3 regions of the Pseudomonas sp. ML2-2023-3 genome follow, and region 1 is predicted to be linked to each of the others. Evidence: predicted binding sites of a transcription regulator. Region 1 holds the regulator's gene; each other region holds the start of a gene.
The links. Region 1 encodes FliA, which starts transcription of late flagellar genes. Its sites were predicted from a motif close to CTAAAGTTTNNNNNNNNNNNGCCGNTAA; they were not measured.
Positions count from the first base shown of each region.

Region 2: motA (flagellar motor stator protein MotA) is a predicted target of FliA. The motif match lies at 1,597-1,624, and genes of this name have one in related genera.
Region 3: V6P94_RS01530 (methyl-accepting chemotaxis protein) is a predicted target of FliA. The motif match lies at 2,236-2,263, and genes of this name have one in related genera.

Region 1 is NZ_CP146343.1:4,248,635-4,251,876, forward strand. Features, by position in the region: gene V6P94_RS19570 (protein phosphatase CheZ) at 57-845, opposite strand; gene V6P94_RS19575 (chemotaxis response regulator CheY) at 866-1,237, opposite strand; gene fliA (RNA polymerase sigma factor FliA) at 1,440-2,180, opposite strand; gene fleN (flagellar synthesis regulator FleN) at 2,180-3,007, opposite strand; gene flhF (flagellar biosynthesis protein FlhF) at 3,127-3,242, opposite strand, start outside.
Region 2 is NZ_CP146343.1:193,208-196,449, forward strand. Features, by position in the region: gene motB (flagellar motor protein MotB) at 1-674, opposite strand, end outside; gene motA (flagellar motor stator protein MotA) at 678-1,529, opposite strand; gene V6P94_RS00855 (HDOD domain-containing protein) at 1,682-3,220, shown strand.
Region 3 is NZ_CP146343.1:357,771-361,012, reverse strand. Features, by position in the region: gene V6P94_RS01535 (methyl-accepting chemotaxis protein) at 1-144, opposite strand, end outside; gene V6P94_RS01530 (methyl-accepting chemotaxis protein) at 242-2,158, opposite strand; gene V6P94_RS01525 (16S rRNA (uracil(1498)-N(3))-methyltransferase) at 2,300-3,010, opposite strand; gene tatC (twin-arginine translocase subunit TatC) at 3,007-3,242, opposite strand, start outside.

The DNA.
Region 1 (3,242 bases):
GCTCCTTGAGAAAGGCCCGCGACGCCAGGCAACAGCGCCCGCACGTCTATCGAGTCCTAAAAACCTAAACTGGACAGCAAATCGTCTACATCATCCTGACCGGATACGACGTCATTACGTGTATCGGCATGAATCTGCGGACCTTCACCCTTGGCCTGGTTTTTTTGCGAATTATTTTCAGCGCGCAACGCATCACGGTCGTGTTCGATGCCGGCAAAGCGATCCACCTGACTGGCCATCAGCACCAGTTTGAGCAGATTGCTTTCAACGTCCGTGACCAGTTGCGTCACCCGCTTGATGACCTGACCGGTAAGGTCCTGGAAATCCTGGGCCAGCAAGATGTCGGTGAGGTTGGCGGACACGACCTGACTTTGCTCGTCGCTACGCGTCAAAAAACTGTCAACCCGACGCGCCAGCTCGCGAAACTCCTCGGCACCGATTTCACGGCGCATGAAGCGACCCCAGTCTGCACTCAGGGCCTTGGCTTCCTGCCCCAGGCCGTTGACCAGCGGCGTGCTGTTCTCCACCAGGTCCATGGTTCGATTGGCGGCCGCTTCCGTGAGCTTCACAACATAAGCCAGGCGTTCCGTGGCATCCGTGATCTGCGACACTTCTTCGGCTTGCGGCATGCTCGGATCAATATGGAAATTGACAATTGCACTGTGCAGTTCACGGGTCAGTTTGCCGACTTCGCGATACAACCCGCGATCACGGGTCTGGTTGAGTTCGTGAATCAGCTGCACTGCATCGCCAAACTGGCCTCTTTCAAGGCTTTCGACCAATTCGTGAGCATGTTTTTTCAGGGTCGACTCAAAATCGCCCTGTGTAGATTCTTTATGCTCCATAGCGCCCCCAAGGCAACCGATCAACCGATGCGATCAAAGATCTTCTCGATCTTGTCTTTGAGTGCGATAGCCGTGAACGGCTTGACCACATAGCCGTTAACACCGGCCTGGGCGGCTTCGATGATCTGCTCGCGCTTGGCTTCGGCGGTCACCATCAGCACCGGCAAGTGCTTGAGTTTTTCGTCGGCGCGCACGTGGCGCAGCAACTCGATACCGGTCATGCCCGGCATGTTCCAGTCGGTCACCAAAAAGTCGATGTGACCCAGATTGAGGATCGGCAACGCCGTGATGCCGTCGTCCGCCTCGACCGTGTTGGTGAACCCCAGGTCACGCAACAGGTTTTTAATGATCCGCCGCATCGTTGAAAAATCATCAACGATAAGGATTTTCATGTTCTTGTCCAATTCGACCTCCAAGCAGTCTTAAACGCGCCCGGTCTGGGGACACGCCATTCAATCAATTCGTTTTCAAACACCGCCAGAATCGACTGTGGGAGCGGGCTTGCTCGCGATGCTGGCGGCGCGGTTTTTCTGATTCACCGTGTCGATCCCATCGCGAGCAAGCCCGCTCCCACAATAAGTACGCGTGTTCCGGTCAGTGCGCTCGCCACTGGCTCAGGCGTGCACGCAGCCGCGCTGCGCACTGGCTGTGCAGCTGGCTCACACGGGACTCGCTGACCCCCAGCACTTCGCCGATTTCCTTGAGGTTCAGTTCCTCGTCGTAGTACAGCGCCAACACCAGCCGCTCACGCTCGGGCAGATGGGCAATCGCATCGGCCAGCGCGCCCTGGAAGCGTTCGTCTTCCAGATCGCGGGACGGCTCCGGGTGAGCACTTGCGCCATCCTCATGCAGCCCTTCGTGTTCGCCGTCCTGCAACAAGTCGTCGAAACTGAACAGGCGGCTGCCCAGGGTGTCATTCAAGATGGCGTAATAATCATCAAGGCTTAACTGGAGTTCGGCCGCAACTTCATGATCTTTAGCGTCACAACCGGTTTTTGCTTCAATTACCCGAATTGCATCGCTGACCATGCGCGTATTGCGGTGGACAGAGCGCGGGGCCCAGTCGCCTTTTCGCACTTCATCGAGCATGGCGCCACGAATGCGAATCCCGGCATAGGTCTCAAAACTCGCTCCCTTGGTGGCGTCGTATTTGCCCGACACCTCGAGCAGCCCGATCATCCCGGCCTGGATCAGGTCGTCCACCTGCACGCTGGCCGGCAAGCGCGCCAACAGGTGATAGGCGATGCGCTTGACCAAAGGGGCGTAACGCTCGATCAGCTCGTACTGGCTGTCACGGGACGCCTTGCTGTACATGCGATAGCCACTGGCGGTCATTAAAAGCGCCCCCCTGCTTGCTGCACCAGACGCTCGACAAAGAACTCCAGATGCCCGCGGGGGTTGGCGGGCAGCGGCCAGGTGTCGACTTTCTGGGCGATGGCTTTAAACGCCAGGGAGCACTTGGAGCGCGGGAACGCTTCGTAGACGGCCCGCTGTTTTTGCACGGCCTTGCGCACGCATTCGTCATACGGAACGGCGCCCACGTATTGCAGGGCCACATCCAGAAAGCGGTCGGTGACTTTAGTCAATTTGGCGAACAGATTGCGCCCTTCCTGCGGGCTCTGGGCCATGTTCGCCAATACGCGAAAGCGGTTCATGCCGTAATCGCGATTGAGCAACTTGATCAGCGCATAGGCATCGGTGATCGATGTCGGCTCGTCGCAGACCACCAGCAGCACTTCCTGGGCGGCGCGCACAAAACTGACCACCGACTCGCCAATCCCGGCAGCGGTGTCGATCACCAGCACATCCAGATTGTCGCCGAGGTCGCTGAAGGCCTGGATCAGACCGGCGTGTTGCGCCGGGCTCAGCTGCACCATGCTCTGGGTGCCCGAAGCCGCCGGCACGATACGAATCCCGCCAGGGCCTTGCAGCAAGACATCGCGCAGCTCGCAACGCCCCTCGACCACATCGGCCAGGGTGAATTTGGGGGTCAGGCCCAGCAGGACATCGACATTCGCCAGTCCAAGGTCCGCGTCCATCAACAGAACGCGCCTGCCCAGCTCGGCCAATGCGATGGACAAGTTGACTGAGACGTTAGTTTTACCGACGCCACCCTTGCCGCCGGTCACTGCGATCACCTGTACGGGATGCATGCTGCCCATGATCTTTTTTTACCTTGTCTTACTTAGACGCGGCTACATGCGTTGGCTGCCCGTTCCCCATTGGAACAAAACCTTCAGACCATCAGATGTAGGTACATTGCAACGTAATCTTGACTACCTCAGCCTACCCGCTTGGGAGGGCTGTGATAGATATCAGCGAACATATCGGCCATGGCTTCTTCGCTGGGTTCTTCCTGCATTTGCACACTCACTGCGCGACTCACCAACTGGTGAC
Region 2 (3,242 bases), 1.2 Mb from region 1:
GCATTGGCACGGTTGGCCGACAATTCCCAGTTGCCGTAATCGCCACCTCCCGCATAGGGCATGGCATCGGTGTGGCCGCTGATGCTGACTTTGTTCGGCACCGCTTTGATCGTGTCGGCCATGGCCAGCAAAATATCTTCGAAGTAAGGCTTTAGCCGCGCGCTGCCCACATCAAACATCGGGCGATTTTCGGCGTCCATGATCTGGATCCGCAAACCGTCCGGAGTGATTTCAAACAGCAACTGATCCTTGAATTTACGCAGTTGCGGGTTTTCTTCGACCTTGTTCTGCAACTCCTGAAGCAGCAGTTCGAGACGTTCTTTCTCGACCTGCTCCGCCATGTTTTCAACCTGATCGGCATCGACTTTGATCTTGTCGGGCTGAGGCTGCAGTTTCTCTTCGGGATTGAGGGTGTTGTCCGGCGCCAGCGCGGGCGTGCCGCCCAGGTCGATGATGTACGGTGTGCCGCTTTCGCTGAAACCGATCGGGTCTTTGAAGTAGCCGCCAATGGCGATCTTTTGCTCTGGCGTGGCGGCCGTCATCAGCCACATCACCAAAAAGAACGCCATCATCGCCGTGGCGAAGTCAGCAAAGGCAATTTTCCAGGCGCCACCGTGATGGCCTGCGGCGTAGCGCTTTACGCGCTTGATGATGATGGGCTGGTTGTTTTCCATAACTCAGCGACCGCGAACCACTTGTTCAAGCTCGGAAAAGCTCGGTCGATGCTTGGGGTACAGCACTTTACGACCGAACTCGACGGCAAGCGACGGCGGCATGCCCGAGGCCGAGGCCACCAGGGAAGCCTTGATCGACTCGTAAACGTTGATTTCTTCCTTGGCATCGTGGGCCAGGGACGTCGCCAGCGGACCGAAGAAGCCATAGGCGGCCAAAATACCGAAGAACGTCCCCACCAGCGCGGCACCAACGTGCATGCCGATTGCGGCCTGATCGCCCTCACCCAGCGAGGCCATCGTCACGACAATACCCAGCACCGCCGCCACAATGCCGAAACCGGGCATGCCGTCGGCGATCCCGGTCACGGCATCGGAAGGATGCTCCAGCTCTTCCTTGAGGTTGAAAAGCTCCATGTCAAACAGCCCTTCGAGCTCGTGGGGCGCCATGTTGCCCGACGACATGATGCGCAGGTAATCGCAGATAAACGCCGTCATGCGCTCATCCTTAAGGACAGTGGGGTACTTGGAGAAGATCGGGCTGGCGGCCGCGTCTTCAATATCGCTTTCGATGGCCATCATGCCTTCGCGGCGACTTTTATTGAGAATCTCGTAAACCAGCCCCAGCACTTCCAGATAAAAAGCGTGGGAGAAGCGTGATCCAAACATGCTGAGTGATTTTTTGATCACGTGCATGGTCATGTAGCCGGGGTTGGCTTGCAGGAACGCGCCAAAGGCCGCCCCACCGATGATCAAAACCTCGAACGGCTGAATCAACGCACCGATTTTGCCGTGAGAAAGCACGTATCCGCCAAGCACACTCGCGAACACGACAATGATGCCGATAATTTTAGCCATAGATAAAAAGTACTTACTGAGTCGGGTTCAAGGTCATATTCCAGCGAAGCTAAAACTCTTCTTCTCCTTATCGGCGAATCTGCGCCAGACTATAGCCGGCAAAGCCGAAAATCCATTCGACCTCCACAATCGATGATGATCGCGTTCCCCTAATGGCCAACGAAACCTGCGCACCGACATCAACACCCACTACTCTGGATGCCTGGGTATCACGCCTGGACGCTGTTGATTTGCCGATCCCGCAAAACAGCCATGAGCGCGTATTCAAGACGATCAACGACAGTCGCCGCTCATTACGCGAAATTGCCGAGGTCATGCAGGACAGTCCGGCGCTGGCACTGAGGCTGATCCGCGAGGCCAACCAACACGTCCAGAGCAGCCTGAGCGAGCCTGCCGAAAGCCTTGAAGTGGCCATCAACCGCCTGGGCCTCAAGCGCACCCAAGTGTTGCTCGAGCGCGTACCCGCACTGGCGATCGAAGACATCCCGATGGCCTATCGACAAATCCAGCTCATCAGCCAGCACGCCGCACAACAAGCAATCGGGCTGTTCGGCAATCGCCTGGCGCGCCTCTGGCAAGAAATCTACTGGAGCAGCCTGCTGTTTCTGTCGCCGTTATGGGCGTTGGCGCTCACTCACCCGCTGCTGCTTGAAGCCTGGGAGCGACGGGTGATCGAGCAAGGGGAATGCGCCAAAAAGGTCGAGCTGGAGCTATTTGGTGTTCCGCTGTTTGATATCTGCCGCACGCTGGCCGAACTCTGGCGATTGCCCGCCTGGGTGATGCAGGGCTATACGGTCATCACCGACGAGCGCCGCACGCTGGTCAAGGTGCTGCACATTGCCCGCGACACTCATCATCCGCTGCGCCAGCAACAGCACCTGGACGCCGATCCCGAGCTGCGCCGCTGGTTCAACCAGCCCGCCAACAGCGTGCTGCTGGCCAACTGCCTGGCACTTTCAGCGCAACAGGCATGGGACACGCCGCACAACTTGCGCTGGCAGTACGTCACCAGCCTGTACCTGCAAATGCCGCTGGATGACATACAACAGCAAGTGCACCAGCACGCGGTAAACAGCGGGCGCTATCACTCGATGCCAGAACTCTGGCACCCGGCCCAGGCGCTGCTCTGGCCATGGGATGCACGCCGCACCCGCCACAGCTCGCTGGCCGCGCCGCCCCCCTCGGCCGAGGCGCTGGCGGCGTGGCGCAGACATTGCGGGCAATTGCTCGAGCAACCCAGCGCATTCAGCAACCCGATGCACCTGACCACTTGCGCCCGCGAAGCCCTGCTGGCGTGCGGCATGCGCCGAGTGATGCTGCTGACACCCGACAAGACCTCAACCGCCCTGAGCGTGAATCAGATAGCCGGACTGGCAAAGACAGCCTTCGACCTGAACATCACCATCAACGAGAGCACCGCACTCCAGCGCTTGATGGCGCAACCGGCTCAGGTACGCCTGACACCCGAGAACAATGGCGTCATATCCGCGGTTTTACCCTACAGCCTGCGCAGCCTGTTCCCTGGCGAGCATCTACTGTTACGCTCTCTGAGCAACAACGGCCGCGTGGTCATGCTGGTACTGGCAGACCAGGGCGGCGGACCCTTTTCGGAAACCAGCGTGCAGGCATTCGGCAAAACGGCCCAATGCATCGAGAAAGCCCTGAATAGCTTTAGTAGTCGCGGGCGCTAGCGCTACAATCCCCCCCTTTTTT
Region 3 (3,242 bases), 1.4 Mb from region 1:
GTCGCCTCTGTCGATCACCGACATCAGGCCATTCCAGCCCGTTGCGGCGATCAGCAGAGTCAGCACCAGTACCAGCCCGAAGCCCAGGCTGAGTTTGCGATTGACGCTTATATTGCCCAGCAGTTGGGCCAGCCGACGGTACATGGTGATACTCCTTCAAGGGGTATCAGGCCATCGGCGCCGGGGGCCGGAACTGAAGGGCAGTTGCCGTTAGTGTGATGGGAGTCGCACTGGCCGAGGGTCAGACCTTGAAGCGGGTGACCAGTGTTTGCAGGTGCGTTCCCAGCCTTGCAAGTTCCACGCTGGCGGCGGCGGTCTGCTCGCTGGCTGCGGCGGTTTGTTCCGACACGTCGCGCACGTTCAGCACACTGCGGTTGATCTCTTCGGCCACCGCGCTTTGCTGTTCGGCTGCTGTCGCGATCTGTTGGTTCATGCCCTGAATCGTCGATACGGTGCGGGTAATGGTGTCCAGGGACTCGCCCGCGCGGCGGGTCAGCTCAACGCTGCTGTCGGTCAGCAGGCGGCTGTTGTCCATGCTGCTGGACACTTGTTGAGTCCCGCTTTGCAGGCCGATGATCAAGACTTCAATCTCTTCCGTGGACTTTTGCGTACGCTGCGCCAGGCTGCGCACTTCGTCGGCCACCACGGCAAAACCGCGCCCGGCTTCGCCCGCCCGAGCGGCTTCGATGGCGGCGTTGAGGGCCAGCAGGTTGGTTTGCTGGGACACGGCCTTGATCACGTCGAGGACGCTGCCGATTTTGTCGCTTTCCTGTTTCAGATGAGCCATCGCCTCGGTGGACAACACCACTTCAGCCGCCAGGCGCTCAATCTGTGTAATGACCTGGGCGACCACGGTATCGCCCTCACGGGCTTGCACGTCGGCGGACATTGCCGCCTCGGAGGCCTCTTCGGCATTGCGTGCAACTTCTTGAACCGTGGCCGTCATCTCATGCATGGCCGTGGCCACCTGATCGGTTTCGATTTTCTGGCTGTTGACCCCGGCGCTGGTTTGTTCGGTCACGGTGGACAGCTGTTGGGCCGCACTGGCGATCTGAGTGACGCCGTTGCCGATGCCGCCGACCAGCTCTCGCAGCCCGCCGCGCATGCCTTCGATGGCCTGTTGCAGTTGGCCCAGTTCGTCGCGACGGGTGGTCGGATGCTCCTGGCTGAGATCACCAGCCGCCACGGCTTTGACAATATCGAGGGTGTCGCGCAAGGGGGTGATGATCTGCCGGGTGATGATCCACGCCGCAATGACGCCCAGCAGCAGGGCCAGGCTCGCGCAGATCAGCAGCGCGGACTTGGCCTGGCGGGTATCGCTGTCGCGCTGGCTGAGTTGGGACGCCGACAGTTCATTGCTCAGATCCACCAGGGCATTGCCCAGCACTTGCAGTTGCGACAATTGCTTGTCGCTGTGTACCTGAGAGTCGCGAAACTCGATAAAGGCGGCCCGATAGTTTTTCAGTGCTGTGCTGGCCTGCGCGAACTGGGGGCTGTAGGCACTGGGCATGATGCTGCTCAGGCGTGCGAGTTCTGTCAGCGCCTGGTCGATGGCTTCGATCGCAGGTGTAGCCGCTTCAAGATCGCCCGTGTGGGTATAGCCGCGCACCTCGAACCGCGCTTGCAACAGCAACCGGCTGACCTGGTTGACGCTATTGAGCTCGGCCAGGTTGTCACCCTGCAGCACGTCTTTTTCGATGGCGGCGATACTGGCCAGGGCGGCTTCGGACGTTGCACCGAGCTTGCCCCGGCTGACCTCGCGGGCCTGGGTTGCCTCGTCGATAGCCGCGAAGATGGTTTTGTATTGCGACACGACCTTGAGTTCCTGGTCGCTCAGGCTCAAGTCACTGGCCTGGACCATGCGCTCCTTGGCGGCGGCGAGGTTGGTACCGATCTCGTTGAGCAGATCGTTGACCAGATCGGGGCCGTTTTCGCCGTTGTCCTTGTCGTAGGTGACGCGGGCGATGCGCAGGTCCTTGATCAGCGTGATGACCTGGGAAATATTGGCCAGCTTGTCGCCGCGATCAATGACAGACATCAGCCCCTTCCAGCCGGTGACGGTGATCAGCAGTGTCAGCAGCAAGACGGTACCGAAGCCCAGGCTGAGTTTACGAATGACACTGATATTGCCCAGGGTGGCAGATAACCAATGGTTCATGGACGAACTCCTTTTTTTGATCGATTGGTATCGATAACAGCCGTCCATGGCTTCTTGAATGATCTTGACGTGTTAATGCATCGGCTCGGTCGAGCAAAACTGAAGCAGGCAGATGATACAAAATGTATTTAAATCGGGCTGTCAGAACAACCGGGCGAGCAGGGCGGTGACGGCGGTTTCGACCCGCAGGATACGTGCCCCCAGTTGCACCGGTTGCAGGCCTGCCTTGGCCAGCAAGTCGATCTCGTAGGGAATCCAGCCACCTTCCGGGCCGATGGCCAGGGTCACGGCTTCATCCAGCCCGCGCGGGCAGGCCGGGTAATCTCCCGGATGGCCCACCAGGCCCAATGTGCCTTCGACCAGCGCCGGCAAACGGTCTTCGACAAACGGCTTGAAGCGTTTTTCGATAATGACTTCGGGCAAGACGCTGTCCCGTGATTGCTCCAACCCCAGGATCAATTGCTCACGAATGGCTTCGGGTTCCAGGAACGGTGTCTGCCAGAAGCTTTTTTCGACCCGATAACTGTTGACCAGAATGACCTTGGGCACGCCCATCGAGGCCACGGTTTGCAGTACCCGGCGCAGCATTTTCGGGCGTGGCAGGGCAAGCAACAAGGTCAGGGGCAGTTTGGCCGGTGGTGGTTGGTCAAGGCTGTGGATAACCAGTTCGGCTTCCCTGGCCTCAAGGCGCACCAGTTCGGCGCTGCCCATCAATCCGCCAATCTTGCCCACGCGCAGGCTGTCGCCGACAGCGGCCCGATGAACTTCCTGCATATGAGTCAGGCGCCGATCGCGCAGGATCACGCGGTCGGCGGCAATGAAATCAGCCTCTTCGAGGAGCAGCAGGTTCACGCTTGCGGTGCTGGCGGTTGGGCGTCGCTATCAGCCGAGGGTTCGTCCGGGTCTTCGCCGCGTTTGTTCTTGCTGATCAGGCTGCCAAACAGAATGCCGATTTCAAACAGCATCCACATCGGGATCGCCAGCAAGGTTTGCGAGAAGATATCGGGCGGGGTCAGGATCATGCCGACCACGAAACAGCCGATGATCACGTACGGGCGGATCTTGCGCAGGTATTGCACGTCGA